DNA from 2 places in the Nocardioides eburneus genome. Region 1 is predicted to be linked to the other one. Evidence: riboswitches for the same ligand, from Rfam matches in the RefSeq annotation. Region 1 holds a riboswitch; the other holds the start of a gene.
What was found. A riboswitch is a leader RNA that binds a small molecule or an ion and turns the genes downstream of it on or off. The one in region 1 is predicted to bind cyclic di-AMP.

Region 1 (15,641 bases):
CACCGAGGCGATCGAGGCCCATCCGCTGCGTCGCGAGATCGTCGTGACCCAGGTCGTCAATGACGTCGTCAATCACGCCGGCAAGACGTTCTGGCCGCGGCTCGCCGCCGAGACCGGTGCGAGCGCCGCCGAGCTGGTCCGGGCCTCCTTCGTCGCCGCCGACCTGTATGACGCCGCCGCGCTCCACGACGAGATCCGCGCCCTCGACCACCGCGTCGACGCCGCGGTCCAGACCCGGATGCGCGTCGACGTCCGCACCCTCGTCGAGCGGGTGACCCGCTGGCTGGTCGCCCACGGCCCCACCGACGGCTGGGGCGGTGCCGAGGCGGTGGCGCGCTTCCGGGCGCCGCTCCACGGCGTCCTCGAGCGGTTGCCGTCGCTCCTCGGCGGCGCCGAGCTGGCGGCGTACGACGGACGGCGCGAGCGCCTCGTCGAGGCCGGTGTCCCCGAAGGGCTTGCGGCCCGGATCGCGACCCTGCCGGCGGCGTACGCCTTGGTCGGGGTGGTCGACGTCGCGCTGCGCGAGGGGCTGGAGCCGGTCGAGGTGACCGCCGCCCACCTGGCGCTCGGCGAGCGGCTCGGGCTGCCCACCGTCCTGGCCCGGATCATCGCGCTGCCGCGCGACGACGTCTGGGAGTCGATGGCGCGCGCCGCGATCCGCGAGGACCTGCACGCCGTCCACCTCGGGCTCACCGCGAAGTCGCTCCACGACCCGACCTGGGCCGACTCCGCCGAGGTCGAGACGGCCGCGGAGACGCTGGGCCGGATCGTCGCCGACGAGAAGGCCGATCTGGCGCGGCTCTCGGTCGGGCTGCGCGTCGTGAGGGGGCTGCTGTGACCGACCCGTACGACGCGTTCCACCGGACCCTCGCCGCGGTCGGGCCCGACGGGCTGACCGGGGACACGGCCCAGAGCGGCGGCATGCGCCGCTTCGAGGCGATCTCCGGCTCATCGGTCGGGTCCCAGGACCTGTGGATGGGGCAGACCCACGTCGCGCCGTCGACCGCGTCGGCGAACCACCACCACGGCCGGTCGGAGACGGGGATCTATGTCGTGAGCGGCCATCCCGAGTTCGTCTTCCTCGACGAAGAGGGCGTGGAGAAGCGGCTGCGGACCGGACCGGGAAGCTATGTCTACGTCCCGCCGTGGGTGCCGCACCGCGAGGAGAACCCCGACCCCGACGAGGAGGCGGTCGTGGTCATCGCGCGCACCACCCAGGAGGCGATCGTCGTCAATCTCGCCGGTCTGGGGCCTGCGCCTGGGTAGGCTCCGCGCCATGACCCACCCCGCGAACTGGTACCCGGACCCGCTCGGCCGTCACGAGCTGCGCTACTACGACGGCAACCAGTGGACCGAGCACGTCTCCTCCCACGGGCGCCAGTCGGTCGACCCGCCGGTGGGGCCTGGCCACGTCCCGGCCGGCGACCGCCGGCTCGACCAGGTGCAGGGCGACGTCGCACGCGCCGGGGTGAAGGCGGGACAGTACGACGGCGGCGGCACCCTCTTCACCGAGCCGGTCCTGGTGGTCAACCAGAAGGCGAAGCTCATCGAGATCAACAACGAGTACGCCGTCATGGACCAGCACGGCCGACAGATCGGCGCCGTCCGCGAGGTCGGCCAGAGCACGCTCAAGAAGGCCGTGCGGCTGCTGTCGAGCTATGACCAGTTCCTGACCCACAAGCTCCAGGTCGTCGACATGAACGGCCAGGTGCTGCTCGCCCTGACCCGGCCGGCGAAGTTCCTCAAGAGCCGCATCATCGTCCAGGACGGCCACGGCGCCGAGATCGGTCAGATCGTCCAGCAGAACGTCATCGGCAAGATCCGGTTCGGGCTCGAGGCCGGTGGCCGCACGTACGGCGCCATCAACGCGGAGAACTGGCGGGCCTGGAACTTCAACATCCAGGACCACACCGGGACGGAGGTCGCCCGCATCACCAAGACCTGGGAGGGCCTGGCGCGAGCGATGTTCACCACCGCCGACAACTACGTCGTCCAGATCCACCGGCCGCTCGAGGAGCCGCTGCGTTCGCTCGTCGTCGCCGCGGCGGTCGCGGTCGACACGGCGCTCAAGCAGGACTCCGGCGGCGGCTTCAACTGAGCCGCCACGTGTCGCCGGCGGGCTGGGACTGGCGACCGAAGTGTCACGGTGATAGCTCGCGCCGACGGTGACACTTCGGAAGTGTCGCCGACGGGCCGAAGTGTCACCGTGACACTTTGCCTTGGCCGGGGCATCGAGCCCTCAGCTGGCCTTCTTGGCAGCCGTCTTCTTGGTCGTGCTCTTCTTGGCGGCGGTCTTGGAGGACGACTTCTTCGTCGGGGTCTTCTTGGCGGTGGACGTGGTCCGCTTGGCAGCCGACTTCTTCGCGCTGCTCTTCTTCGCGGGCTCCTCGGCCGGTGTCGGGACGTCCTCGCCGCGGCCCTTCTTCGCCGCGGCGACCGAGCGCTGCAGCGCGGCGAGGAGGTCGACGACCTCGCCGGAGGACTTCCTGGAGGTGGGCTGGCGCTCGACCTCGCCGCCCTCGATCTTGGACTTCACCAGGGCCTCGACGGCCTCGGCGTAGTCGTCCTCGAAGTCGCTGGGCTCGAAGTCGCCGGCCAGCGTCTCGACGAGCATCCGCGCCATCTTGACCTCGGCGTCCTTGACCTCGCCGGTCTCGACGTTGAAGTCGGGGGTCCGGATCTCGTCGGGCCACATCATCGTCTGCAGGACGATGACGTCGTCGCGGACGCGGAGGACGGCGACGGTGGTGCGCTGCCGCAGCGCGACCGTCACCACCGCCATCCGGTCGGCCTCGAGCAGGGCCTGTCGCAGGAGGGCGTAGGGCTTCGCGCCGCTGGACTCCGGCTCGAGGTAGTAGGACCGCTCGAAGAGCATGGGGTCGATCTGGTCGCTCGGCACGAACTTCTCGACGGCGATCTCCCGCGAGGACGTCGTCGGGAGGTTGGCCAGGTCGTCATCGGTGAGGACGACCATCTCCCCGTCCTCGGTCTCGTAGCCCTTCGCGATCTCGGAGTAGGGGACCTCCTCGCCGTCGATCGAGCAGACCCGCTGGTAGCGGATGCGTCCGCCGTCCGTCCGATGGACCTGGCGGAACGAGACGTCGTGCGACTCGGTCGCGGCGTACAGCTTCACCGGCACGCTGACCAGCCCGAACGACACCGCGCCCTTCCAGATCGCTCTCATGCCGTCGCTCGCTTGCGCTCGCTCATATCCCCATCCTCTCCGGTGCCCATCCTCCCCGGGTGTGCGCATGATTGCCACCATGCGCCCGATGCTCGCGACGCCAGGTACCCATGTGCCGCCCGGGGACGACTGGGTCCACGAGGTGAAGTGGGACGGGATCCGGCTGCTCGCCCACCGGACGCGTGATGGGCGGCCGCGGCTGTGGACCCGCAACGAGAACGACGCGACCCTCGCCTGGCCCGAGATCGCCGGCGGCGGCCCGAGCGTGTCGACGGGGCGCGACCTGCTGGTCGACGGCGAGGCGATCGCGCTCAACGACCGGGGCGTGCCCGACTTGCGGGTCCTCGGCGAGCGCATGCACGTGCGCGACGCCCGCCGCGCGGCCCGGTTCGCGGAGCAGCGGCCGGCGACGTACATGGTCTTCGACGTGCTCCGCCTCGACGGGCGCGACCTCACCGGGCTGCCCTGGACCGAGCGGCGCGCCGTCCTCGAGGGCCTCGCCGAGTCCGGCGAGATGGGCGGCTGGCAGGTCCCTGCGGCGTACGACGACGGCGGGATGCTCCACGAGGTGACGCGCGAGCAGGGCCTGGAGGGGATCGTCTCGAAGCGCCGTACGTCCCGCTACCTGCCGGGCGTGCGCACCAAGGAGTGGCTGAAGTTCCCGCACCGGTTCCGCGGCTCCTACGTGGTCGGGGGCTGGCGCCCGCAGATCGGTACGACGGATCGGCTCGCCGCGTTGCTGGTGGGCCAGCCGACGCCGGCCGGACTGGTCTACCGTGGCCGGGTGGGCAGTGGGATCGGAGCGAGGGAGAGCCGCCAGCTGCGCTCGCTCCTGACCGATGCCGCGGCCAGCCCGTTCGCCGGCGCCGACGTCGACCCGGCCGGCGGAGTTCCGCGCGAGGACGTCCGGGGCACCTTCTGGGTGGAGCCGCGCGTCGTGGTCGACGTGGAGACCCACGGACGTCACGTGGTGGGGGCTGCGGTGCTGGGCCGCCTGCGCCAGCCCGCGTTCATCGCCGTACGACCGGATCTCGGACCGGAGGACCTGCTGTGAAGAAGCTCCTGCTCGCCGCCGCGGCGCTGCCGGCGGTCTCGCTCCTGCCACTGGTGACCGTCTCCGCCCCCGCCACCGCGGCCACGACGGTGACCCTCGACGGGGTCCACGTCCACGTGCCCGCCGGCGGAGCGCAGGTGGTCACCGTCAACCACACGGTGGGCCACCATGCCCGAGTGGTGATGTGGCGCAAGCGCAGCGGTCACTGGACGCGCATGGCGACGGCGTACGACGGTCGGATCGGCTACGGCGGCCTCGTGCTCTCGTGGAAGCGGAAGCAGGGGACCGGCACGACCCCGCTCGGCACGTTCGGCCTGATCAGCGCGTTCGGGACCCACGCGCGCAAGGCCGGCTGGGACCTGTCCTACCGCCGGATCCGGAAGGGCGACTTCTGGGTCGAGGACAACACCTCGCGCTACTACAACCGCTACCGCAACAAGAGCCGGGGCGGCTTCCACTGGCGGCTGCCGGAGAGCGCGGAGAACGGCTCCGAGCGGCTCACCGACTACCCGACGCAGTACGAGTACTCGATCGTCACGGGCTTCAATCGGCAGCAGGTGCGCCACCGCGGCGCTGGCATCTTCCTGCACGTCAACGGCCGGGGCGCGACCGCCGGCTGCGTGAGCGCGCCGCGCTGGTTCCTGCGCCAGATGATGGCCCGGCTCGACCCGCGGCTCCACCCCGTCATCGCGATCGGCCGGTGACCCGGTGGCGGGGGAGGAGATCCGGGTCGACGTCGAGGGCCGGACGCTGACGCTCAGCAACCTCGACAAGGTGCTCTACCCGCGCACCGGCACCACCAAGGGCGAGGTGCTGCACTACTACGCCCAGATCGCGCCGCGCCTCCTCCCGCACCTGCGCGACCGCGCCGTCACCAGGATCCGCTGGCCGCACGGCGTGTCCGCGGGGTCGTTCTTCGAGAAGAACGTCCCGGCCGGGACACCGAGTTGGGTCCGCACCGTCACCGTCCCGACCACGGGTTCGCGCACGGCCGAGAAGAAGGAGGGCACCCTCACCTTCCCGGTCGTCGACGACCTCGCCACGCTCACCTGGCTGGTCAACCTGGCCGCTCTCGAGCTCCACGTCCACCAGTGGACCGTCGACGCCGACGGCCGGCCGCAGGGCGCGGACCGGATCGTCATCGACCTCGACCCGGGTGAGCCGGCCGGTCTCCACGAGTGCTGCCAGGTGGCGCTGCTGGTCCGCGAGCGGCTGCACGCACACGACCTGGACCCGTTCCCGGTGACGAGCGGCAGCAAGGGCCTCCACCTCTACGCCGTCCTGCCCTCCGCGCTGCCGCCGGACGAGGCGACCACGCTCGCGAAGCAGGTCGCCGAGGAGCTCCAGCGCAGCCACAGCTCCCAGGTCACCGCCACGATGACGAAGAGCAGGCGCGGCGGGAAGGTCTTCCTCGACTGGTCGCAGAACTCCGGCTCGAAGACCACGGTCGCGCCGTACTCGCTGCGGGGACGGGAGCGGCCGACCGTCGCCGCGCCGGTGACCTGGGCCGAGGTGGAGGCAGGCGCCGAGGACCCGCTCGGGCTGGAGCAGCTCACCTTCGAGGAAGTTCTTGCGCGAGACGCGTGATCTGCGGAAGTTCTGCCCGTTTCGGAATCGAACTTTATCCTCATCACCATGACCCACAGCGTGCTCGTCGTCGAGGACGAGGAGGACATCGCCTTCCCCCTCGTGCGGACCCTCGAGCGGGAGGGGTACGCCGTCACCCACGTCGACACCGGCGGCTCGGCGCTCGCCTGCCTCGAGTCGCCCCAGCCGCCCGATGTCGTGATCCTCGACCTCGGGCTGCCCGACATGGACGGGCTCGACGTCTGCCGCCAGGCGCGGTCCGCCGGCTTCGAGGGCGCGATCATGATCGTGACCGCACGCGCCGGCGAGCTGGACCGGGTCGTCGGACTCGACTACGGCGCCGACGACTACCTCGCCAAGCCCTTCGGCCTGGCCGAGCTGCAGGCCCGGGTGCGCGCGCTCCTGCGGCGGACGCTCCGCTCGTCGGCGAGCGTCCCCGACGGCGCGCTGCGCATCGACGTCGCCGCCCACCGGGTCTACGCCGGCGACACGGAGATCTCCCTCACCGCGAAGGAGTTCGAGGTCCTGGCCGTCCTCGCCGCCTCCCGCGACATGGTCGTGCCGCGGGAGAAGCTGATGGCCGAGGTCTGGGACGAGAACTGGTACGGCTCCACCAAGACCCTCGACGTCACCATCGGGCGGTTGCGTCACAAGCTCGACGGCGCGGGCGTGCACGAACGGGTCGTCGCCGTCCGCGGCGTCGGCTTCCGGCTGGAGTCCGGCGACGCCCGCTGACCGGGCGTCTCGGCCGCGTCGGCAGGCCGCGAGCCCGCGGGAGTAGGACAAGATGGGCGCATGACGTCCACACGTCCGATCGAGACCTGGCTGACCGACATGGACGGCGTCCTCGTCCACGAGGAGGTGCCGCTGCCCGGGGCGACCGACTTCGTCGAGGCCCTCAAGGCGACCGGCCGGCGCTTTTTGGTGCTGACCAACAACTCGATCTTCACCCCGCGCGACCTGCGCGCCCGGCTCCTCGGCAGCGGCATCGACGTGCCGGAGGACGCGATCTGGACCTCCGCGCTCGCGACGGCACAGTTCCTCTCCGACCAGCGACCGGGCGGTTCGGCGTACGTCGTCGGCGAGGCGGGCCTGACCACCGCGCTGCACGACATCGGGTACGTCATGACCGACCGCAGCCCCGACTACGTCGTGCTGGGGGAGACCCGGACCTACTCGTTCGAGGCGATCACCCGGGCCATCCGGCTCATCGAGGCGGGCGCGCGCTTCATCGCGACCAACCCCGACCCGAGCGGCCCGTCCCAGCAGGGCACGCTCCCGGCGACGGGGTCGGTCGCGGCGCTGATCTCGACCGCCACCGGCCGGCAGCCCTACTACATCGGCAAGCCGAACCCGCTCATGATGCGAAGCGCGCTCAACCGCATCGACGCCCACTCGGAGACGACCGCGATGGTCGGCGACCGGATGGACACCGACATCATCAGCGGGCTCGAGGCCGGGCTGCGGACCTTCCTCGTGCTGACCGGGTCGACCCGGCCCGAGGCGGTGGAGCGGTTCCCCTACCGCCCGACTGAGGTGGTGGACAGCGTGAAGGACCTCGTGGACCGCGTCGGAGGGTGAGTCTGGTCACGTCGTGAGGCGATCTCCCGCGTGGACCTGGGGAAAACGGCGTGTCGTTCAGCGAATTCTGCTAGGGCAAATTGGATTCGTTCAGGATAGCCACCTACGGTCTGTTGCTGTTTGCAACCGCACAACCGGTCCCCGGAACGCCTAGTCCTGCCCCTCCGGACGGCCGGCCCGCACGCATGAAGCACCGACAGACCGTAGGGGCAGGAGCGGGGGACCCACCTTCGCGGCCGCATCGGGGCGGCCGCTCGGGGTGAAGCCCACGACCCGTGGGCCGGACACCTTCTCGTCCGAACCCGACAGCTCACCTCGCAGGCGTGGGAAGGAACTCCACGCATGCCCAACTCCAGACTGCGTCCTGCCCTGCCCAGACTCGCCCGGGTCGCCCTCGCAGGGCTCACCTCCACCGGCGTCCTCCTCGTCGCGCCGGCGAGCGCCGACGCCAGCCCCGCGACCACCGTCGCCGCCAAGCCCGCCCCGGCCGCCGTCGTACCGGGGACCGCGCTGCACCTCACCTGGAAGGAGAAGGTCCACCTCCGGCGCGAGGCCGAGCAGCGCCGACGCGAGCGCGCCGCGCGACTGCGCGCTCAGCGGCTCGCCGCCTCCCGCGAAGGTCAGGTGCGGCACGCCCTCGACGTCGCCTTCCAGCAGGTCGGCGATCCCTACGTCTGGGGCGCGACCGGCCCGGACTCCTTCGACTGCAGCGGCCTGACGTCCTATGCGTACGCCGCCGCGGGGATCACTCTCCCGCGGACCGCCGCCGAGCAGGCGGCGTACGTCCGCCAGATCCCGCGCGACCAGCTCCGCCGCGGCGACCTGGTCTTCTTCTCCGACGGCGGCCACGTCTACCACGTCGGGCTCTGGCTCGGCTGGGGCGACGGCTCGGGCGTGATCCTGCACGCCCCGCACCCCGGCGCGAGCGTCCGGGTGGAGTCGATCTGGACCGACGGCTGGTTCGCGGGGACGCTCCGCACGAGCTGAGGCGCGCTCGCGCGACCGCGGGGCGGCGGGGCGTCCGCGCCACGCCGCCCAGGCTCCTACATCCGCAGGAGCCCGTTGGGGTAGAGAGGGAGGTGTGCCCCACACACCGCTGACCTCGGACCAGCGCAACGCCTTCACCGCCGCCCTGCTGGGCTGGACGATGGACGCGTTCGACTACTTCATCGTCGTCCTCGTCTATGCCGACATCGCCGACGACTTCGGCGTCTCCAAGGAGAAGGTCGCGTTCCTGACGACCGCGACGCTGCTGATGCGGCCGGTCGGGGCGCTGCTCTTCGGGTTGTGGGCGGACCGGGTCGGGCGTCGCATCCCGCTGATCGTCGATGTCTGCTTCTACTCCGTCGTCGGGTTCCTGTGCGCGTTCGCGCCCAACCTCACCGTCCTCGTCGTGCTGCGCTTCCTCTACGGCATCGGCATGGGCGGGGAGTGGGGCCTCGGCGCCGCGCTCGCGATGGAGAAGATCCCCGCGGAGCGGCGCGGCTTCTTCTCGGGGCTGCTGCAGGAGGGCTACTCGTTCGGCTATCTGCTGGCGGCGGCGGCCTACCTGCTCATCGGGGAGGCGTTCGACCTCTCCTGGCGCTGGCTCTTCGCGTTCTCGATCCTGCCGGCGCTGATCAGCCTCATCATCCGGAGCCGGGTGGAGGAGTCGCAGGTCTGGGAGGAGAGCCGCGAGGCGATGAAGGTGACCCGGACCGGCTTCCGCGACGTCTTCCTCAACGCCGCCGTCGTCCGCCGCTTCGTCTACCTCATCATCCTCATGACCGCCTTCAACTGGATGAGCCACGGCACCCAGGACGTCTACCCGACCTTCCTCAAGGCGACCGACCACGGTGGCGCCGCGCTCTCGGAGACCACGGCGCTCGTGATCGCGATGATCTACAACGTCGGGGCGATCGTCGGCGGGCTGGTCTTCGGCACTCTCTCCTCACGCTTCGGTCGGCGCTACACGATCGCGTTCTGCGCGGTGCTCGGGCTGCCCGTCGTACCCCTCTTCGCCTTCTCCAGCACCGCCGGCTGGCTCTGTCTCGGCTCGTTCCTCATGCAGATCTGCGTGCAGGGCGCATGGGGCGTCATCCCGGCCCACCTCACCGAGCTGTCGCCGGACGCGATCCGCGGGTTCTATCCGGGCGTGACCTACCAGCTCGGCAACCTCCTCGCTGCGCTCAACCTGCCGATCCAGGAGCACCTCGCCTCCTCGCACTCCTACCCGTTCGCGCTCGCGGTCACGATCATCCCGGTGCTCTGCGTCGTCGCGCTCGTGACGCTGCTCGGCAAGGAGGCCAGGGGTGTGGAGTTCGGGCGTACGCCGACGGACGTCCGCTCCACCGCCTGACCGCAGCGCAGGCTTCTCCGCGCGGCCGGACGCGGCGTCGTTATCCACAGGTCGCGCAACTGGTCCTTCCGTTCCCTCGTCTCGAGGTTTACATTTCCGGGCACGGCGTCCACGCGATGGGCTCTGATCTCGGGAACGGACAGCACGATGGCGATGATGACCGCGACGTACGGTCGAGTGGCGGAGGAGCTCGACCGCCACGTGCGCGAGCGGGTGCGCGCGGACGGCGTCGACCCGCAGCGCGACCCGGCGCTCGTCCGTCGCATCGCCGAGGCGGTGGTCCGCGCCCACGACGAGCGCAGCCTGACCGGTGCGGTCGCCGCGCTGCCCGACCCCGAGGCCATGGTCGGAGAGCTGGTCGCGCGGATCTCGGGGTTCGGGCCGCTGCAGCCGTTCCTCGACGACCCGGCGGTCGAGGAGATCTGGATCAACGATCCCAGCCGCGTCTTCGTCGCGCGGCACGGCCGTCACGAGCTGACCAACCTCGTGCTCTCGACGGAGCAGGTGCAGGACCTCGTGGAGCGGATGCTGAAGGCGAGTGGGCGCCGGCTCGACCGGACGACGCCGTTCGTCGACGCGATGCTGCCCGACGGCCATCGTCTCCACGTGGTCCTCGCGGGCATCTCCCGTGGCTTCAGCGCCGTCAACATCCGGAAGTTCTCGCTGCGTGCCGCCCGGCTCGCCGACCTGGTGGAGCTCGGCAGCCTCACGCCGCAGGCCGCGTCCTTCCTCGAGGCGAGCATCCGCGCCGGGCTGAACGTGCTCGTGAGCGGGGCGACCCAGGCGGGGAAGACGACGATGCTCAACTGTCTCGCCGCGGCCATCCCCGGTGGCGACCGGGTGGTCTCCTGCGAGGAGGTCTTCGAGCTCCGCTTCCCGCACCCGGACTGGGTGCCGATGCAGACCCGTCAGGCCGGTCTCGAGGGCACCGGAGAGATCCGGCTCCGCGACCTGGTCAAGGAGAGCCTCCGGATGCGGCCCAGTCGCATCATCGTGGGGGAGGTCCGGGCCGAGGAGGCGCTCGATCTGCTGCTCGCACTGAACGCCGGTCTCCCCGGTCTCGCGACGCTTCACGCCAACAGCGCCCGCGAGGCGCTGGTCAAGCTGTGCACCCTGCCGCTGCTCGCGGGCGAGAATATCAGCGCCAGGTTCGTCGTCCCGACGGTGGCGAGCAGCGTCGATCTCGTCGTCCATCTCGGACTCGACGAGCGCGGCGTGCGACGCGTCGACGAGGTCGTCGCCGTGCCCGGGCGCGTCGAGGCCGACATCATCGAGACGACGACGATCTTCGCGCGCACGGCCGGCGAGCTCCGCCGAGGCGTCGGCATGCCGCCGCGGGCCGAGCGCTTCGCCCGGCTCGGACTGGACCTCCAGCGTCTCCTCGGAAGCGGAGGCTGACATGGGAGCGCTGTTGGGTCTCGGGACCGGGCTGGGGTTGCTCCTCGTCTGGTCGGCGTTCGCGGTGCCGCGTGAGCGCGAGCGCCCGACCGTGGGGCCGTCGTCGACCGAGCGGCTGCTCATGTCGGCAGGGCTCGGCCACGTGTCCGCCACGAGTCTGTGGACGATGTGCGCGGTCGCGGCCGCGGCCGGCGGCCTGCTTGTCGAGGTCGCGACACGGACACCGCCGATCGCGCTCGTCGCCGCCGTCGCGACAGGCTGGTGCCCGGTCGCCCTGCTGCGCCTACGCGCCCGGCGCCGCCAGCGGGAGCTTGCCGAGGTGTGGCCGGAGGCGGTCGACAACCTCGCCTCGGCCGTGCGGGCGGGGCTTGGCCTTCCGGAGGCGGTCGCGGGGCTCGCCGTACGCGGGCCCGAGCCGCTGCGCCCGGCGTTCGAGCGGTTCAGCGCCGACTACCAGCTCTCGGGCCGCTTCGGGGAATGCCTCGACCGGCTCAAGGAGCACCTTGCCGACCCTGTCGGCGACCGCGTCGTGGAGGGTCTCCGGGTTGCGCGCGAGGTCGGCGGCGGCGAGCTGGGCCGGTTGCTGCGCAACCTCTCGTCCTACCTCCGCGAGGATCTCCGCACCCGTTCTGAGCTTGAGTCGCGCCAGGCCTGGGCGGTCAACGGAGCGCGGCTCGCCGTGGCGGCGCCCTGGCTCGTCCTCGGCTTCCTGTGCTTCCAGCCGCAGGTGATCCGACGCTATGCATCGCCGGGTGGCACGGTCGTGCTGCTCGTCGGAGCCGTGGTCTGTGTGGTCGCCTACCGCATCATGATGCGGATCGGTCGCCTGCCCACGGAGCGACGGATCCTCACCACGCCGATGCTTGCCGAGGCGCGGCACAGTGCGCCGGTCCGCCAGGAGGCCTCGTGACGTTCGCGCTATGGGGTGCCCTGCTCGGTGGCCTGCTCGCCGCCGGGATCCTGATCGTGGCCGCGCGGGTGCGCGCTATCCGTCGACCGAGGCTGTCCGAGCGTGTCCTGCCCTATCTCCGCGACCTCTCGCTGGGTGAACGGTCCGTCCCCGTTCGTCAGCGGGGCGTGGTGGCCGGAGTCTTCGGCCCGCTGCTCCACGCGGCGGCCGACGCGGTGGAACGCGTGCTCGGCGGCGCGAGGTCGGTCGAGCAGCGCCTGCAGCGTGCCGGGCTCGACCGGAGCGTGCGTGACTTCCGCGTCGAGCAGGTGCTGTGGGGCCTGGCTGGGTTCGGGATCGCTGCGGCGTACGGTCTGCTCGCCCAGCTGCGCGGGCGCGGCAGCCCCGTGGCGTCCCTGGTCCTGTGTGGCGTCGGCTTCGCGCTCGGCGTGATCTGCCGTGACTCCCGGCTCACGAGCCAGGTTCGCGCCCGCGAACGCCAGATGCTGGCCGAGTTCCCGACCGTCGCGGAGCTGCTGTCGCTCGCCGTGGCAGCGGGTGAGGGACCGGTGCCCGCCCTGGACCGCGTCGTACGCCGCAGCGCGGGTGAGTTGAGCCGTGAGCTCGCCCACGTGCTGGCCGACGTGCGGACCGGCCAGCCCGTGCAGGAGGCCTTCGACGCGCTCGCCGCCCGGACCGGGATCCCCGCCGTCGCTCGATTCGCCTCGGGGGTCGCCGTCGCCGTGGAGCGCGGCACGCCGCTGTCCGACGTGCTCCACGCCCAGGCGGGTGACGTCCGTGAGGCCGGTCGCCGCGAGCTCATCGAGACCGCGGCGCGCAAAGAGGTCCTGATGATGCTGCCCATTGTCTTCCTCGTCCTGCCGGTCGTCGTGGTCTTCGCGCTCTGGCCGGGCGTCATCGGCCTCCATCTCAGTGCGAACTGATCCGTCCTGGTTCTCGGAAAGGACCGCGTCATGAATCCGTTCCTCCTCCTGCTCGGCCTCCACGTCCGATTCCAGGTGACGCTGGCGCTCGGGCTGTCGCGTCTCGGCGCCCGCGACCGCGACGACCGCGGCGACGTGCCCGGCTGGGTCATGGTGACCGTGATGACGGCGGGCCTGTGCGCCGCGCTGGTCGCGATCGCGAAGCCACAGCTCAGCGAGATGCTCCAGAGCGCGCTCGACAAGGTGAGGTAGTGCGCCGTCGTCCCGATCGCGGCAGCGCGGTCGTCGACTTCGTCCTCGTCACCCTCGTGCTCGTGCCCGTCGTGCTCGCGGTCGTCCAGCTGGCCCTCGTGCTCTACGTCCGCAACACGCTCGCCTCGGCCGCCTCGGAAGGGGCGCGCTACGGCGCGACGCTCGGCCACCGGCCCGGCGACGGAGCGCTGCGCGCCCAGGACCAGATCCGCGGCGTGCTGTCTCACCGCTACGCCCGCGGCGTCAGCGCACGCTCCACCCGGATCGACGGCGCGCCTGCGGTCGAGGTGACCATCAGGGCGAAGGTCCCGGCGTTGGGGCTGGCTGGTCCGGCGGTCTCGTTCACCGTCCGCGGGCATGCGGTGCAGGAGCAGCCGTGACCGTGCTCAGGGCCGAGGCCCGACACAGGGGTGAGCGGGGGAGCGGGCTGATCGAGCTGACCTGGGCGGGACTGCTGCTGATCATCCCGTTGGGCTGGATCGTCCTCTCGATCTTCGACGTCCAACGCTCGGCGTTCGCCGTGAGTGGAGCGGCGCGGGCCGCCGGACGTGCCTACGTGCTGGCCGACTCCGACGGCCTGGGGAGGTCACGCGCCGAGGCTGCGGCTCGGCAGGCCGTGTCGGACCAGGGCGCCGATGTGAGCGGTCTGCGGGTCGAGGTCAGCTGCACGCCCTACCCCCGGCAGTGTCACAACGGCACCTCCGTCGTCACCGTCCGCGTCACGGGGCGGGTGAGGCTGCCGGTGCTGCCCGCGATCCTCGGCGGCGGAGCGCCCAGCGTCCACCTCGACGCGTCCCACACCGTCCCCGTGGGGCAGTACCACGAGATCCGCGATGCGCAGCACTGACGCCCCAGGCCGTCGCACCGAGCGCGGGTCGTCGCTGCCTCTGGTCGTCGGCTTCGTCCTCGTCCTGCTGATCCTGGTGGCCGTCGTCGTCGACAGCAGCGCCGCCTACCTGCGCCGGCAGAGCCTCGACTCGCTCGCCGACGGTGCTGCGCTGCGCGGCGCCGACCTGGGGGCCGAGGGCGGTGAGGCGTACGCCGGCGGCATCTCCGGCCGGCGGCTGCGGCTGACCCGGGCGACCGTGAGCGGTGCGGTCCACGCCTACCTGCGGTCGACCGGCGCCTACGGGCGCTATCCCGGGCTGAGAGTCGAGTCCGTGCGCGTCGACGCCCGGCGTCGTACGGTCGAGGTCCGGCTCTCGACGCCCGTCGACCTGCCGCTCACCGTCCCGGGCTCACCCAGCCACCCGCGGGTGGGCGCGACCGGCACCGCGTCGGTCGCCCTCGATGTGGGTACGGGCTGATGTCCGAGACCCCACCGCTCGGGAGGCTCCTGTGAAACGACTGACCACTGTGATCGCCGTGGCGATCGTGACGTTCGCCGTCCTGCTCGTGCCCGGCCAGGCGCAGGCCGTGACGGCGAGCCGCTATGCCCAGCAGGCGGTCCACTCCACCAACGTCCACCGCCACGCCCACCACCTGCGCACGCTCAAGGTCGGCGCCTGCCTGCGCAAGCACGCCGCGCGCCAGGCGCAGCGGATGGCCAACCAGCACCGCATGTTCCACCAGGCGCTCCAGCCCGTCCTGCGCGACTGCGGCCTCACCGTCGCGGGCGAGAACGTCGCCTACGGCTTCACGACCGGCTGGGCGGTGGTCAACAAGGGGTGGATGCACTCCGCGCCCCACCGGCACAACATCCTCGACAAGCGGTTCGGCTACGTCGGCATCGCCGCTCGTCGCGACTCCCGCGGCGTCTGGTACGTCTCGCAGGTGCTCGGCCGCCACTGACGAACCGGCGCCGGCGAACCGGCCCCAACGAACCGGGTACTGACGAATCCGCTGCCCGCCCACCTGTCGCGTAGTCTTGGTCCTCGTGGCAGGCCCCGACTTCGACACCGAGATCAAGCAGCTCCAGGCGACGCTGCACACCATCGAGCAGGTGCTCGACCTGGATGCCATGAAGGCGGAGATCGCCGATCTCCAGGAGCAGGTGGCCGCCCCCGACCTCTGGGACGACCAGGCCAACGCGCAGAAGGTCACCGGCCGGCTCTCGCTGCTGCAGGGCGAGCTGGAGCGCTTCGAGCAGCTCAGCAGCCGCGTCGAGGACCTCGGCGTCCTCGTCGAGCTCGGCCAGGAGGAGGGCGACGCCGACTCGCTCGCCGAGGCGGAGACCGAGCTCGGTCGGGTGAAGAAGGCGGTCGAGGCCCTCGAGGTCCGCACCCTGCTCTCGGGGGAGTACGACGCCCGCGAGGCTCTGGTGACGATCCGCGCCGGCGCGGGTGGTGTCGACGCCGCCGACTTCGCCGAGATGCTCATGCGGATGTATGTCCGCTGGGCCGAGCGCAACAAGTACCCCGTCGAGGTCTTCGACACCTCCTACGCCGAGGAGGCCGGTCTCAAGAGCGCGACCT
Region 2 (15,641 bases), on a different contig from region 1:
TACCTCCGGCGACAGGTCGACGCGCTCGCCGCCGAGGGGAAGCTTTCGGCGATCGTGCTGGGCGCCCTTCCGCCACTCTTCCTCGTGTACCTGCTGCTGACGAACCGGAAATACGTCATGCCGCTGTTCAACGATCCCCGGGGCCTCGTGATGTTCGTCGGCGCGATCCTCTGGCTGCTCGTCGGCATCTTCTGGATGAAGAAGCTCGTGAAGGTGGAGGTCTGACGTGATCCTGCTCCTGCTCCTCGGCTTCATCTGCGTCACTGGCGCGATCACGCTCGTCGCCATGGCGCTCCAGCCCGGCGAGGGTGGCGTGACCCGCTCGCTGGCCGTCCTCGAGGCGATGACCGACGCGCCGAAGGAGCTGACGAAGGACCTCGACCGGTCCTTCGCCGACCGCATCCTTGAGCCGACGCGCGAGCGTGCCCTCCGGGTAGGGCGCCGGCTCGCTGGCTCCGACAGCGCTGAGCGGATCCGCCGCAAGCTCGATCTGGCCGGGAACCCGACTGGCTGGACCGTCGACCGCGTGGTCTCCGGGAAGGTGATGGCGGCTGGTTTCGGTGCCGTCATGGGTGGATGCCTCGGCGTCATCTTCGGGGTCTCCTTGATGACCGGCATCCTCATGACGGCCATCGGCGCGGCCGCGGGCTTCTTCTCGCCGGATCTCTTCCTCTACCAGCGCGCCTACGACCGCACCGAGCGGCTCCGCAAGGAGCTGCCCGACGCCATCGACCTGATGGCGATCAGCGTGGAGGCCGGCCTCGGCTTCGACGCCGCGGTCCAGCAGGTCGCCCGCAACACCGAGGGCCCGCTCGCCGAGGAGTTCTCCCGGATGTTGCGCGAGATGCAACTCGGCACAGGCCGGGCCGAGGCGCTCCGCGGGCTCGGCGAGCGCACCTCGCTCGACGACCTCAAGTCCTTCATCAGCGCGATGGTCCAGGCCGACGCGTTCGGCATCCCGATCGCCAACGTGCTGCGCGTCCAGTCCAGCGAGATCCGGGTCAAGCGCCGCCAGTGGGCGGAGACCAAGGCCCAGCAGGTCCCGGTGAAGATCACCATCCCACTCATCTTCTGCATCCTGCCGTGCCTCTTCATCATGATCATGGGCCCCGCCGCCCTCCAGATCATGGGAAAGTTCTAGCGGCCGCCGTGTTCCCAGGACGGCAACAACTCCGCCTCGCCGCCACGGCGCGCCTCTTCGTGCTCGTCGCGCTGCTGGTGCCGGTGCTGTGGGCCCAGGATGCGACCGCGGTCTTCGTGCTGCTCGCCATCGGTGCGGTCTGGGTCCTCACCACCCTCGCCGAGGCCCATCCCGGCGACGGGGTGACCGACCGCGCGCCGGGCACGATCCCCGGCGCGCTCACCGTCCTCGAGGGCATCGCGATCGGCGCGCTCTGCGGTGTCGCGCTGAACGACTCGCGCGCCGTCCTGGGTGCGCTCGTCGTACCCCCGTTCGTCGCCGGGTTGTGCTGCAGCGTCCGCGGGCTCCTGCGCTCGCTGGCCGCCGTCCTCGGGGCGCTGGCCGCCGTGATGCTCGCCGCCTGGCAGCAGCCGACGCCCGACCAGGCGTACGCCGTCTTCAGCTGGTGCTTCGCCGGACTCGGCCTCGGGCTGATCGGCGCGTTCCTGCACGGCATGCTCCACCGGGAGAGCGACCCGCTCGCGCCGTACCGGCACGCCCAGAGCCTGCTGCGCCGCCTCATCTCCATCTCCCATGGGCTCGACACCGACCTGGACCCGGTCGCGCTCGGCGGCGAGGTGCTCACCGAGGTCGGCGACGTGCTACCGACCTCGGCGCTGGCGCTCTACGTCCCGCGGGGCGACGCACTGACGCCGCTGCTGACCCGCTCGCTCGGCACCGAGGAGCTCACCGTCTGCGAGGAGGTCGGCGTCGAGGCCTGGACGCTGGAGATGCCGGTCGTGGTCGGGCGCTACTTCGCCTTCCCGCTGGCCACCGACGCCGGAACGGCGGGCGTCGTCGTGGGCGCACTCTCCGAGCGCGTCGACCCCGACAGCATCGGCCTGGCCGCCGTCCTGCAGCGCCTCGGAGCGCGGCTGCGGGACCGGGCGGTCCACCTCGACACCGCGCTCCTCTTCGCCGCCTTCCGCGACTCCGCGACGACCGAGGAGCGGCGCCGGCTGGCCCGGGAGATGCACGACGGCGTCGCCCAGGACCTCGCGTCGCTGGGCTACTTCGTGGACGCCCTCGCCGCGGGCGGCCCGGTCGCCCCCGAGCGGCTCCAGATCCTGCGCGAGCGGATCAGTGCGATCGTGGCGGAGGTACGCCGCTCGCTGGTCTCGCTCCGCACCAACGTCGGCGCCAGCGAGAGCCTCGGCGCCGCGCTCGGCACGCTCGCCCGGAACCTCGCGGAGGTCTCGGGCGTGCCGGTCCACGTGACCCTCGACGAGCACACCGACCGGCTCCGGCCGGAGGTGGAGGGCGAGCTCTTCCGCATCGCCCAGGAGGCTCTCAACAACGCGGTCAAGCATGCCCGCGCCCGCAGGATCGACGTCCACTGCCAGGTGCGCGCCCCGGAGGCCACGATCACCGTCACCGATGACGGGCTCGGCTTCCAGGGCCCCCGCCGTGGGTCGCACGGACTCTCCATCATGCGGGAACGCGCTCACCTCATCGGTGCCGACCTCACCCTCAGCGACACGCCGGGTGGGGGCCTCACCGTGACCGTGACCGTCCCCGCGCCCCGTTCCCCGGGGCGAGTGCGGGAATCCGTCACCCAAGGAGCTGACGCATGATCCGACCCAGCCAGTCCGAGACGAGCATCCTGCTCGTCGACGACCACGAGCTCATCCGCGCCGGCCTCGCCGGCGTCCTCGACCAGCAGGACGACCTCTGCGTCTCCGCGCAGGCCGGCAGCGTGGCCGAGGCGGTGGCGGCCTACGACCGGGTCAAGCCCGACGTCGTCGTCGCCGACCTGCAACTGCGCGACGGCACCGGGCTCGACATCGTCCGGGCGATCCGCAAGCGCGACCGCACCGTCGGGATCATCATCCTCACCATGCACTCCGGCGACGAGCAGATCTTCGCCGCGATGGAGGCCGGCGCCTCCGGCTTCGTCGGCAAGGACGCGCCCGCCGGCGAGGTCGTCCGCGCCGTCCGCCACGCCGTGGTCGCGCCGACATCGTTCGTCTGCGCCGGCCTGATGGGCGCCATGCTGCGCCGCGCCCGCGGCGAGTCGACCAAGCTCTCCGAGCGCGAGCACCAGGTCCTCGTCCTGCTCGCCGACGGTCTCGGCGCCGCCCAGATCGCCTCCCGGCTCTATCTCTCCGAGTCGACGGCGAAGTCCCACATCGCCCGGATCTATCAGAAGCTCGGCGCCCAGAACCGCGCCCAGGCGCTCGTCACCGCCATGCGGATCGGACTGCTCTCCAGCGTGCGGCCGATCAGCGCCTGAGCCTCTCCAGCCGGTCCTTCCGGCTTCGAACGCCCCGACGGATAGTCTTCCGATCGGGGCGTTCGCGCGCTCAGACTCGTGGCACGGGACGCGGTGCCCGAACGGCCCAGACCCTGGTCCTCTCGGTGTCATCCGCGGATAGTCCCAACGGACCATCCCGGTTCGCACGCTCGCCTGATTCGCCGGATCCGGGACTTCGGAACGATAGGAGTCACGCGGGGCGGGTGTCTCGCGACACCAGGTCCCGGGGGAGCAACCCGGGCATCCATGAGGGAGAAAACAACTATGCACAGCTTCATCGCGAGCCTGCGGAACATCTTCACCATGCGGCGCAATGAAGAGCGCGGCGCCTCGGCCGTCGAGTATGGCCTGCTCGTTGCGGGCATTGCGCTCGTTGTCATTGCCGGCGTCTTCTTCTTCGGCGGGAAGATCACGAACATGTTCCACAACAGTGCCGACACCGTCTGCAGCACGACGCAGGGTGACGTGACGTCGACGGTCAACTGCGACACCCCGACCGACTGACGGCAATCGTCCTAGCAAAGGCGCCGCGGTCTCCTAGACCGCGGCGCCTTTGCACTGAAGGAAGGAACCGAGGATGAGGCGTGTGCGGGCCTTCCTCACCCGGCGCTGTCGCAGAGCACCGGGCGCACGCTACGGCCTGCTGCTGACCGGGATCGCCGTACTCCTGACGACGGCGCTGTTCTCGCTGGGCCGCCTCGCGAGCTGAGCCGGGCGGCTACTTCCCGAGCACCCGGTGGGCGATCGCGATCCGCTGCAGCGAGGTCGGGTGGGAGCCGAACCACCACTGCGAGAACGCCGGTGGGGTGGGGTCGGTGAGCGAGCGCACGTCGAGCTGACGCTGCACGTCGACGAACGCGTCGAGGTCCCGCGTGGTCACCAGCGACGCGACGTCGGCCCGGGTCTCGATCTGCCGGCTGAGGACGTTCTCGACCGGCGTGGCGAGCGCGCTGCCGAGCACGAACAGCGCCAGCAGGAGGGGTACAGCGGCGGGGTCGGTCAGGCCGTCGTACCGTCGCCCCGCGATGAGTCCGAGCAGGCCCACAGCCACGAGCGCGCCGGCGGCCCCGAGGCCCGTGCCGATGGCGACGTCGTTGTGCTTGGCGTGGCCGAGCTCGTGCGCGACGACGGAAAGGACCTCCCGCCGCGAGGTGCTGTCGAGCAGCGTGTCGTAGAGCACGACCCGGCGGGTGCTGCCGAAGCCGGTGACGTAGGCGTTGAGCGTCGTCGTCCGGCGCGAGGCGTCCGCGACGAGGACGTCGTCCACGTGGACACCCTCCTTCTGGGCGAGCGCCATCACCTGCGTGCGCAGCGGCCCGTCGGGCAGCGACGTGAAGTGGTTGAACAGCGGCTCGACGAGCACGGGATAGACGAACGAGCCCAGCACGACGAGCACGGCGAGCAGCACACCCGCCACGAGCGGCCAGGAGCGCCGCCAGCGCCGAGTGCAAGCCAGCAGCGCCAGCACGGCGAGCGAGGCGGCGACGACCGAGATCCCGGTCGAGACACCCTGGTCGCGCAGCCACAGCGACCACGGCTGCGAGGAGAGCCCGTAGATCCGCTCCTCCCGCTGGAACGCGATCTCGAGCGGCAGCGTGAAGAGCCGCCCCACCACGACCACGACCAGCACCGCGAGGACGGCACGCACCGGCCACGGGCCCGGCAGCCGCGAGGTCACCCACCGGCCGACCCGGGTGAAGCCCAGCACGCAGGCCACGACCACCGAGACCACGAGCGCGCTGCGGCCGATCCAGCGCGCGACGTGGGAGTACGCCGTGGCCCGGTCGATCTGCGCCTGGGTGAAGACCGAGTCGGCGGCCGGGAGCCGGAGCGGGCCGCCGGGATAGGGATGCCACGGGATGAGGAGCCAGGCGACCACGACGAACGCCACCGCCCCGACCGTCAGGACCAGCCAGGAGAGTCGCGTCACGCCGCCCAGTGTGACAAATGCTCCTGCCAGGCCTTCGTGAACTCCCCCACCGACAGGCCGGTGACCGACCGGAGGGCCCGGGCCAGCGGCGCGCCGGCCTCGACCCGGTCGTAGACCTCGACCAGGCCGTCCTCGCCGCCGACCTCCGCGAGCACGCGGCAGGCGAGCCACGCGGCTTCGTACTCCTCACCGAAGGTGTCGGCCTGGGAGTCGAAGTCCGCCTCCCCCGGCAGGTGGCTGGGCGGCCCGTTCTTGCGCACGTCCTTGAGGATCTGGCCGGCCGTGGTGCGCAGCGGCAGGTCGACGTCGCGCAGCGCGACGTAGTCGGCGAAGCCCTCCTTCAACCAGATCGGCAGGTCGGTGTCGGTCGCGGCGTTCGTCGCCTGGTGGGTCGCCTCGTGGCTGATGACGACCTGGGCACCTTGACTGTCGGGCGCGCCGATGGTGTCGGGGTTGACGAAGACGTGCACCGGCGCCGACGGGCTCCCGGAGCCGTCGACGGTGGCCGTCACCGCGGCGACCTCGCGATAGCTGCCCTGCGTCGCGCCGAGCGCGGCCTCCAGGCCGGCCTCGTCGGCCGCCACCTCGAGCACGAGGTGGGGCTTCGGCCACGGCAGGACCCGACGGACGGTCGTGACGGCCGTGCGCGCCAGCGCGGCGTACTGCTCCGCCTCCTTGGCGTCGCCGCGGACGAGCACCAGCGTCCCCGGCGTACGACGCACTTCGACCGCCCCGGAGAGCCAGACGGGCGTCTTCTCGTCATCGTCGGAGCCCGCCTCCCCGCCGAAGCCGGCGATGCGGAGCGTGTGGCCGCTCGCCGGAGCGAAGCGGGTCAACACCTCCTCGGTCACCGACCGGGCGTCGAAGCCGGCGAAGCGCCAGGTGTATTCGACATCGGCGCTCCAGGAGCCGTCGGCGGCGACCGTGCCGCTCTGGGCGACGAAGCGGGCCGAGAAGTCGGTCACCCGCACGGCGGCGGCGTTGCGCAGCACGACCGCCTCCGCGCTCCTGCCGGGGACCGTCCGGCGCGCGTGGACATCGGCCACGAACGCGCTCAGGGCGCTGCTGGCGGCCCCGGGGTCGGCCTGGGGCGCAGCGGAGGGGGACGGTCGCGGGGCGACGTACTCCCCCGAGCCGTGCAGCTGCCAGACCAGCACGCCCGCGACGACGAGGGCCAGGAACGACGCGAGGCCGGCCACCCACCAGCGTGGGCGACCGGCCTTGAGGCGTCTCTGCTCGGCCAGCGGAGCGGCTCAGCCGTGGAGCGGCCGGCTCAGCCGGGCCGGACGGCGCCGACGTACGGCATCGTGTGCAGGCCGGTCACCTTGACGCCCACCGAGGGGTTCTCGGCGTTCACGATGAGGCCGTTGCCGATGTACATGCCGACGTGGCTGATCGGGCTGTAGTAGAAGACCAGGTCGCCGGGGCGCAGGTCGGACTCCGCGATGTGGGGTCCCATGCCGTACTGAGCCGACGACGAGTGCGGCAGCGCGACGCCGGCCTGGGCCCACGCCATCATGGTGAGGCCGGAGCAGTCGAACGCGCTCGGGCCGGCGGCGCCGTAGACGTAGGCCTTGCCGACCTGCGCCATCGCGTAGTGGACCGCCGCGGCGGCGCGGCCGCTGACCGGGACGTTGGAGGTGGGCAGGCGGGTGGAGTCGCGGGAGAGGACCTCCTGGCGCTCCTTCTCCTGCAGCGAGGCAAGGAGCTCCTTGGCGTCGGACAGCTTGCGCTGGATCTCCGCCTTGTCGCTCTTGAGCTGCGCCTCGGTCTTGGCGACCTGGTCGGCGCGGCTCTGCGTCGCCTTGCGGCGGATGTCGAGCGCGCTGACCTGGGTGTGGTAGCGCTCCAGGAGGTCGCCCTGGACGCTGTTGACCGCCGAGACGGTCGTCATCCCGGCGAGGAAGTCCTTGGGGTCCGAGGAGAACGCGGCCTGGCCGACGGCCGAGATGCCGGAACCCTCGAACTGGTCCAGCAGCGAGTCACGGAGCTGCTCGCGGACGCCGCTGAGCGCCGTCGTCTGGCGGTTCTGGTCCGCCTTGAGGTCCGTGAGCTCCGAGCGCAGCGCCTTGAGGCGCAGGCGGGCGTCGTTGTAGTGCTCCGAGGCCTGCTCAGCCTGCTCGTAGAGGGTGTCCACGCGCTGCTGGACGTCCTTGACCGAGGGCTTCGCTTCGGCAGTGGTGCCGGTGGGGATGATCCCGGCGATCCCCACGACGGCGGCCACCGCAAGACCTGCGGCGAGTCGCTTCCGACCGTTCAACACGAGCGGGCGGTCTCCCTTGCTTGTCGTACGCCTACCGGGTCAGCTGACGGGTTCGGGCACGACAGGCCCTACCCCTGCTCCACGGCTCGCCTGAGGCAGGCCGCCTTGCAGGGGATGCACCCCAGATGGCACCGCGAGCGGCGCCGGTGGGTCCCCGGCTCCCGACCCACCCCGATGCGGGTCGAGACTCGACGCGGCGCTCGCGCGGACCGGTTGGCCCACTTCCACGAGCACCAAGTGCCCTGACAGTAGCCGAGCGTCCGGGGCGCTTGCCAATCCCCCCGAGAGATTTTGTGGAGAACCTGTGGTGACGCCGCGAACGGACCGTGTCTTCGTGTCCGACGTCACGGCCGCGGTCATCCGAAGGCGAGCCCCTCGTCGTCGTGCGGGTCGCTCTCGAACCGCGGCGGGTCGACAGGCTCCACGAGCCGCAGCGGCGGCACGAGGCCACCCTCGGCCAGGACGTCGAGCGCGCGGCGCTCCTCGTCGTCGAAGGTCAGCTCGGGCGGCGGGCCGAGGAGGACGGTCACCACGCAGTCGTGGCAGGCCAGCCCGCGCACCGCGCAGGTGTCACAGTCGATTCTCGTCGTCATGTCGGTGACGCTCCCAGGCGCCACCGACAGTTTTCACCGGCGTGTCGCGCACCGGCGTGTCGGATCGCTAGCCCAGCAGCCCCGCGAGCGCGGAGACGGCGACGGGGCGCGCCCCGTCGCGGCGTACGTCCCGGACGACCTCCTGGTCGTCGGTGACCACCAGGACGACCCGCCCGACCGGCTCGGCGGCGACCAGGTCGCGGATGACGTCATCGGCGATGATCCCGAGCGGGCTGAAGACGACCTTGACGCCGCGCGGTGCGGCGACGGCCGGACGGTGCTCCGAGGCGGCGGCGTCGAAGACCACCGTCGTCTCGGCGCCGGTGCGGGCGACGACCGGCGCGAGCGCCTGCAGGAGGCGGATCCGCTGCGCCTCGAGGGACGAACTCGGCCACAGGCTCTTGCTGACGTTGTAGCCGTCGACGATCAGCCGCACCCGCGGCATGGCGAGGTACTGCTCCAGGTGAGGGCCGCCCGTTACCACGACGGTGGCGGCACCGGACGCGGTCAGTCCGGTGAGCTCCGCCTCGACCCGGTCCCCCGGCGCGCCGTTGACGGGTGGGAGCGCGAGCTCGCGGCGCAGCCCCGAGGCGGCGTCGAGCAGGGTGTCGAGCAGGAAGCGGGCGCGCAGGCCGGCGTCGTCCCGCTCCTGGCGTACGGCGCGGCGCTGCGCGCCGAGCTCCGACTCGAGCCGCTCGACCTGCTGTCGCAACTGGCGCACCGTCCGGTCCCGCTCGGCGACCTGCTCCTCGGCGCGCGACCGCGCCTCCTGCGCCTCCGCGAGCGCCTCCTCCCTCCCCGTTCCCGCCTCGCGGGCGCGGCTGCGCGCCTCGCCGAGCTTGCGCCGCAGCGTGGCGTTCTCCGCCTTGAGCTCGTCGAGCCGCGCCCGGCGGTCGGCGCGCGTGTCCCGCAGCTCCTCCTCGAGGGAGGCCACCCGCGCACGCAGACGCGCCTCCTCCTCGCCGGCGGCAGGGCCGGCGGCACCGGCGATCCGGGCGAGCGCCTCGACCAGGACCTGGGTCCAGCCCTCCGGACGCACCAGCCAGGCGCGCGCGGCCACCTCGACCGGGTCGGCGCCGTCCAGGTCGCCGGCGGGCTCGGCCAGGTGGTGCGCGATCCGCTCGCGGAGCTCGTCACCGGTCTCGTCGCCGAGCGCGGCGACGATCATGGTCGCGCCCGCCTTCGCGCGGCGCGCCGGGGCGAACGACGCCACCCGCGCCAGCGCGGGCGGAAGCCGGACGACCTCGGGGAGAGCCGCCGCGACGAGGCTGACGACCTTGCCGCGGACGGCGTCCGGGAGGGCGCTCAGCGCAGGCGTCGTCGGGGCCGTCATGCGGTGAAGGATAGGCGGGCGGCGTACTTCGCCCTCCGCGATTCCTCCCGGGAACTGTCGGTCCTCGCCCCTAACGTCATCGCCATGAGCAGCACATTGGTCCGGGCGGCCCGCGAGGAGCTGCGGCGCAAGGCCCTCGAGCGGCGGGTCTCGCGCTGGGAGACCCAGCGCAGCTTCGACGAGCTCGGCCGGCCACTGCGCGACCTGACCTTCTGCGTCGTCGACCTCGAGACGACCGGCGGCTCGGCCGAGGGCGGCTCGATGATCACCGAGATCGGCGCCGTGAAGGTCCGCGGCGGCGAGATCCTCGGCGAGTTCCAGACCCTGGTCAACCCGGCCACCCGGATCCCGCCGTTCATCGCCGTCCTGACCGGCATCAGCGACGCCATGGTCGCCGACGCCCCGGGGATCGAGTCCGCGCTGCCCGCCTTCCTCGAGTTCGCCCGCGGCTGCGTCCTGGTGGCCCACAACGCGCCGTTCGACGTCGGCTTCCTGCGCTTCTTCGCGGAGAAGCAGGGGCGGCCGTGGCCGGCGTTCGAGGTGGTCGACACCGCCAAGCTGGCCCGCCGGGTGATCACGCGCGACGACGCGCCCAACTGCAAGCTCAGCTCGCTCGCGGTCGCCTTCGGCGCGACCACGACGCCCAACCATCGCGCCCTCTCCGACGCCCGCGCCACCGTCGACGTGCTCCACGGGCTGATGGAGCGGCTCGGCAACCTCGGCGTCCACACCCTCGAGGAGCTCCAGACCTTCTCCTCCCGGGTCAGCGCCGCGCAGCGCAAGAAGCGCCACCTCGCCGAGACGCTCCCCCACGCGCCGGGGGTCTATCTCTTCCGCGACGACCGCTCCCGGGTGCTCTATGTCGGGACCTCGAAGGACCTCCGCACCCGTGTGCGCTCCTACTTCACCGCCTCCGAGACCCGTTCCCGGATGGGCGAGATGGTCGGCCTGGCGACGACCGTGACCGGGATCGAGTGCGCCACCGCCCTGGAGGCCTCCGTCCGCGAGCTGCGGCTCATCGCCGAGCACAAGCCGCGCTACAACCGCCGCTCCCGCTTCCCGGAGAAGGTCCACTTCGTCAAGCTGACCCGCGAGCCCTGGCCCCGGCTCTCGCTGGTCAAGCGGGTCCTCGACGACGACGCCGACTACCTCGGTCCGTTCAGCTCCAAGAAGGTCGCGGAGAAGGCGCTGCAGGCCCTCCACGACACCTTCCCGATCCGGCAGTGCTCCGAGCGGCTCGGCCGCACGCCGACGAAGTCACCCTGCGTGCTCGCCGAGATGGGCCGCTGCCTGAGCCCCTGCGACGGCAGCGTCGACGAGACGACCTATGCCGCGCTGGTCGCCCAGCTCCGCGACACGCTGCGCCAGCGGCCCGACGAGGTCGTCGACGCGATCAACCGCCGGATGACCGCGCTCGCCGAGGAGGAGCGCTTCGAGGAGGCCGGCGTCCACCGCGACCGGCTCGCGGCCTTCGTCCGTGCCGCGGCGCGCACCCAGCGGCTGTCCGCCCTCACCCGCTGCCCGGAGGTGGTCGCCGCCCGTCGGGAGGACGATGGCCGCTGGGCGGTGCATGTGGTCCGGCGCGGACGCCTGGCGGCCGCCGGCGTGATCCCCGCCGGCGCCGACGCCCATGACTACGTCGCCTCGCTGCGCGCGTCCGCCGAGACCGTCCCCGCCGCACCCGGCCCCGTCCCGGCCGCGAGCGCCGAGGAGACCGAGCTGGTGTTGCGCTGGCTGGAGTCGCCCGGGATCCGCCTGGTCGACGTCGACGGCGAGTGGACCTGCCCGATCGGCGGCGCCAGCCGACACCTCGCCCTGCACGACGCGGTCAACGAGTCCCGCAAGACGCTGGTGCCCTTCGACGAGCGACGCACGCTCCCGACCGTCCACCAACCCGCGCGCTGACCGTTACGCTGCCCTGGTGATCACTGCCATCGTGTTCGTGAAGGCCGACGTCGCCCGGATCCCGGAGGTGGCGGAGACGCTCGCCGGTCTCGACGGCGTCAGCGAGGTCTACTCCGTCACCGGCCAGATCGACCTCATCGCCATCGTGCGGGTCCGCACCCACGACGACGTCGCGACCGTCGTCGCCGACCGGGTCAACAAGGTCCCCGGCATCCAGTCCACGGAGACCCACATCGCCTTCCGCACCTACTCCCAGCACGACCTGGAGTCGGCGTTCAGCCTCGGCCTGGACTGACGTCCCCGCCGAGAAGTCACCCGTTCCCGCCGAGAAGTCAGCGCGACGACGCCTCGACCCACCGCTCGAGCAGCCGCTGCGCCGAGCCGGAGTCGATGGCCTCGGCTGCCCGGGCGATGCCCGCGCCAAGCCGCTCATCGAGGGTGCCGTCGCCGGCGTCGTAGACCGCGAGCGCGGCGCCCGCGTTGAGGAGCACGGCGTCGCGCACCGGCCCACGCTCGCCGGCCAGCAGGCGTCGTACGACCTCGGCGTTGTGGGCGGCGTCGCCGCCGCGCAGGTCCTCGGTAGTGGCCCGGGCGAGACCGTGGTCGAGCGGCTCGAGGGTGTGCTCGGTGATCTCCCCGGCACGCACGGCCCAGAGCCGCGAGGTGGTGGTCGTGGTCAGCTCGTCCAGACCGTCGTCGCCTCGGAAGACCCACGCGTCCACCCCGCGTGCGGCGTAGACGCCCGCCATGACCGACGCCATCCTCGCGTCGGCGCAGCCGATCGCGTTGGCGGCGGGACGGGCCGGGTTGGTGAGCGGCCCGAGGAAGTTGAAGGTCGTGCCGATGCCGAGCTCGCGGCGCGGGACCGCGGCATACCTCATCGCCGGGTGGAAGCCGGCCGAGAACAGGAACGTGATCCCGGCCTCCTCCGCCATCGCCGCGACCCGCTCGACCGGCAGGTCGAGTCGGATGCCGAGCGCCTCGAGGACGTCGGCGGAGCCCGACTTCGAGGAGGCGGAACGGTTGCCGTGCTTCACGACCTTCGCGCCCGCACCCGCAGCGACGATCGCCGACATGGTGGAGATGTTGACCGAGAACGACCGGTCGCCGCCGGTGCCGACGATGTCGAGCAGGCGACCGGGCACCAAGATCGGGTTGGCCTTGGCGAGCATGCCGTCGGCGAGGCCGACCATCTCCTCGACGGTCTCGCCCTTCGCGCGCAGCGCCACGGCGAACCCGGCGATCTGTGACGGCGTGGCGTCCCCGGAGAGGATCTCGCCCATCGCCCACGCGGTCGCCTCGGCGGTCAGATCCTCCCCCGCCACCAGGGTGGTGAGGACCTCGGCCCAGGCGCTCACGCGGTGGCGTGGGCGGGCCGGAGCAGACCGACGACGGTCCGCGCGAGCTCGACCGGGTCGAGCGGGTGCGACACCGACGCCTCCGCGCGCGACCAGGTCGCCAGCCAGCCGTCTTGCGGCCGGCCGGTGAGCACCACGATCGGCGGGCAGTGCCGCAGCTCGTCCTTGAGCTGCTTCGCGATGCCCATGCCACCGGCCGGGACGGCCTCGCCGTCGAGGACGGCGAGATCGATGTGACCCGCGTCCATCTGCGCGACGACGACCGGCTCGGTCGCGACCTCGACGTACTCCACCTCGGGAAGGTCGGGGTGCGGACGCCGGCCGAGCGCGAGGATCACCTGTTTGCGGACGTCGACGTCATCGCTGTAGACGAGCACCTTGAGCGGCTTCGTAGGGTCGGTCACGGCCGCGACTCTACCGTCGTACGCGCGCTCATGGCAGGCGCCTCTCACCGCCGTCCTCGCGCGCGAAACCGGTCGTTGTGACATCAACGACGACCAACGTCAGGGGGTCGGGGTGCCGTCCCGGAACGGTCACGACATAATGGCGCCCGTGGCGACAGTTTCGACGATTCCGGCATCCCGGCTGCACGGCCATCACGACCGCCCGAGCATGGTGAGCGTGGGGACGATCATCTGGCTCTCGAGCGAGCTGATGTTCTTCGCAGCCCTCTTCGCGGCGTACTACACGATCCGCTCGGTCAGCCCCGGCGTGTGGGAGGCGGACCCGTCCCATCTCAACGTGCCGTTCGCGTCGGTCAACACCACGATCCTGGTGCTGTCGTCGCTGACCTGCCAGCTCGGCGTCTTCGCCGCCGAGCGCGGCCAGGTCGGGCGCAAGGGCTCGGTCCTCAACGTGGCCCAGTGGGGTCTGCGTGAGTGGTTCATCCTCACCTACGTCATGGGCGCGGTCTTCATCGCCGGCCAGGCCACGGAGTACGCCTCCCTGATCCAGGAGGGCATCAAGCTCAACTCCGGCGTCCTCGGTGCGAACGACCCCTACGGCACCGTCTTCTACCTCACCACCGGCTTCCACGGCCTCCACGTCACCGGCGGGCTGATCGCCTTCCTGTTCGTGCTCGGCCGGACCTACGTCGCCCGGAAGTTCACCCACGAGCAGGCCGTCAGCGCGATCGTCGTGTCCTACTACTGGCACTTCGTCGACGTCGTGTGGATCGGCCTCTTCGCCACGATCTACCTGATCAAGTGATTTCCCGACCGTCGAAGAACAAGGACTGAATGTGCGTTTCCTGAACCGCTCCGTCGGTCGTCTCTCGCGGCATCGTCGCCGCCCCTTCGCCGGTGTCGTGCTGCTGCTCGTCGCGCTCGCACTCACCGGCGGCCTGTACGCCGTCTTCTCCCCCGCCTCCTCCGCCCAGTCCGACCAGACGCAGGCGGAGAAGGTCGCGAAGGGGCGCGCGCTGTTCCTCGTGAGCTGCTCGACCTGCCACGGTCAGAACGGCGAGGGCCTCAAGGCGCAGGACGGCAAGCTGCTCGGCCCGTCGCTGATCGGCGTCGGCGCGGCGGCGGTCGACTTCCAGGTCGGCACCGGCCGTATGCCGATGGCCCAGCCGGGCGCCCAGGTGCAGAAGAAGCGCCCGACGTTCGAGCAGGACGACATCGACGCCCTCGCGGCGTACGTCGCCAGCCTCGGCGCGGGCCCGGCCGTGCCGGAGAAGAACCAGTACGACCCGAGCACCTACAGCAGCGACAAGGCGAAGGAGGAGGCCGTCACGCTCGGCGGCCAGATCTTCCTCACCAACTGCACCGCCTGCCACAACTTCACCGGTGAGGGCGGCGCGATGCCGCGCGGCGGCTACGCGCCCAAGCTGCTCGACACCGACCCGAAGTACATCTACGAGGCCATGCTGACCGGCCCGCAGTCGATGGACACCTTCTCCGACGGCAACATCAGCCCGCAGGAGAAGAAGGCGGTCATCGCCTACGTCGAGTCCATGAAGAAGCAGCCCGGGTACGGCGGCTTCAGCCTCGGCGGGCTCGGTCCGGTGTCCGAGGGCCTCTTCGCGTGGGTCGTCGGGCTCGGCGTCCTCGTCGGCTTCGCCGTCTGGATCGCCGCCCACACCACGCGTTCGACGAAGAAGAAGAAGGGACTGGAGGCGTGACCGAGGTTCACGACGGCTCCCACGAGATCGAGGCGCACACCGACGCGTTGCTGCCCGACCCCGGTCTCCCGGAGCATCACTGGCGTCCGACGGACGTCGACCCCCGGGCGGAGAAGCGGGCTGAGCGCCAGGTCGCCACGTTCTTCGGCCTCTCGGCGGTCTTCACCGTCCTGTTCGTCGTCTTCTACATCACGCTCAAGACCGGCGTCGACGGCCCGACGTTCCTCGGCTGGGGCGCGTCCAACCTTGCGCTCGGCGGCACTCTCGGCGGCGCCCTGCTCTTCATCGGCATCGGCGTCATCCAGTGGGCCCGCAAGCTCATGGCCGACGTCGAGATGGTCGAGCTCCGTCACCCGGCCTCCTCCTCGGGCGAGGACCGCTCGATGACGGTCGCGGCGCTCCAGGCCGGTCTCGAGGAGTCCGGCATCGGCCGCCGCCCGCTGATCCGCAACACCCTGATCGGCTCGGTCGCGCTCCTGGGTGTGCCCGCCGTCGTCCTGCTCAAGGACCTCGGCCCCACCAACAAGGACGTCACCGCGGCCGCCGACTACCCCGGCGCGGGTCTCGAGCACACCGTCTGGCGCAGCCAGATGCGCGTCGTCCGCGACGTCATCGGCACGCCGATCCGTCCGGGCGACCTGGAGATCGGTGACCTGGTCAACGCCGAGCCGGAGATCATCTTCGGCAAGGACAAGGGCATGCC

Region 2: another riboswitch for cyclic di-AMP. It lies ahead of AB3X52_RS07345 (C40 family peptidase); the one in region 1 lies ahead of AB3X52_RS07965 (C40 family peptidase).

The regions. Positions count from the first base shown of each region.
Region 1 covers NZ_JBFPJR010000011.1:625-16,265, reverse strand. Annotated here, with positions in the region: gene AB3X52_RS08010 (NAD-glutamate dehydrogenase) at 1-838, shown strand, start outside; gene AB3X52_RS08005 (cupin domain-containing protein) at 835-1,266, shown strand; gene AB3X52_RS08000 (LURP-one-related family protein) at 1,277-2,098, shown strand; gene ku (non-homologous end joining protein Ku) at 2,240-3,184, opposite strand; gene AB3X52_RS07990 (ATP-dependent DNA ligase) at 3,273-4,238, shown strand; gene AB3X52_RS07985 (L,D-transpeptidase family protein) at 4,235-4,942, shown strand; gene ligD (non-homologous end-joining DNA ligase) at 4,947-5,825, shown strand; gene AB3X52_RS07975 (response regulator transcription factor) at 5,874-6,560, shown strand; gene AB3X52_RS07970 (HAD-IIA family hydrolase) at 6,621-7,406, shown strand; cyclic di-AMP (ydaO/yuaA leader) riboswitch at 7,588-7,745, shown strand; gene AB3X52_RS07965 (C40 family peptidase) at 7,749-8,393, shown strand; gene AB3X52_RS07960 (MFS transporter) at 8,488-9,744, shown strand; gene AB3X52_RS07955 (TadA family conjugal transfer-associated ATPase) at 9,901-11,142, shown strand; gene AB3X52_RS07950 (type II secretion system F family protein) at 11,144-12,052, shown strand; gene AB3X52_RS07945 (type II secretion system F family protein) at 12,049-12,975, shown strand; gene AB3X52_RS07940 (hypothetical protein) at 13,006-13,227, shown strand; gene AB3X52_RS07935 (TadE/TadG family type IV pilus assembly protein) at 13,227-13,607, shown strand; gene AB3X52_RS07930 (hypothetical protein) at 13,604-14,074, shown strand; gene AB3X52_RS07925 (pilus assembly protein TadG-related protein) at 14,061-14,534, shown strand; gene AB3X52_RS07920 (CAP domain-containing protein) at 14,593-15,018, shown strand; gene prfB (peptide chain release factor 2) at 15,104-15,641, shown strand, end outside.
Region 2 covers NZ_JBFPJR010000010.1:3,422-19,062, reverse strand. Annotated here, with positions in the region: gene AB3X52_RS07385 (type II secretion system F family protein) at 1-225, shown strand, start outside; gene AB3X52_RS07380 (type II secretion system F family protein) at 227-1,141, shown strand; gene AB3X52_RS07375 (sensor histidine kinase) at 1,150-2,754, shown strand; gene AB3X52_RS07370 (response regulator transcription factor) at 2,751-3,413, shown strand; gene AB3X52_RS07365 (Flp family type IVb pilin) at 3,699-3,938, shown strand; gene AB3X52_RS07360 (hypothetical protein) at 4,012-4,143, shown strand; gene AB3X52_RS07355 (M48 family metallopeptidase) at 4,153-5,364, opposite strand; gene AB3X52_RS07350 (gluzincin family metallopeptidase) at 5,361-6,563, opposite strand; gene AB3X52_RS07345 (C40 family peptidase) at 6,638-7,588, opposite strand; cyclic di-AMP (ydaO/yuaA leader) riboswitch at 7,640-7,819, opposite strand; gene AB3X52_RS07340 (hypothetical protein) at 7,984-8,220, opposite strand; gene AB3X52_RS07335 (NYN domain-containing protein) at 8,288-9,553, opposite strand; gene AB3X52_RS07330 (DEDD exonuclease domain-containing protein) at 9,638-11,458, shown strand; gene AB3X52_RS07325 (Lrp/AsnC family transcriptional regulator) at 11,475-11,753, shown strand; gene trpD (anthranilate phosphoribosyltransferase) at 11,791-12,816, opposite strand; gene AB3X52_RS07315 (Rv3143 family two-component system response regulator) at 12,813-13,220, opposite strand; gene ctaE (aa3-type cytochrome oxidase subunit III) at 13,360-14,025, shown strand; gene qcrC (cytochrome bc1 complex diheme cytochrome c subunit) at 14,057-14,938, shown strand; gene qcrA (cytochrome bc1 complex Rieske iron-sulfur subunit) at 14,935-15,641, shown strand, end outside.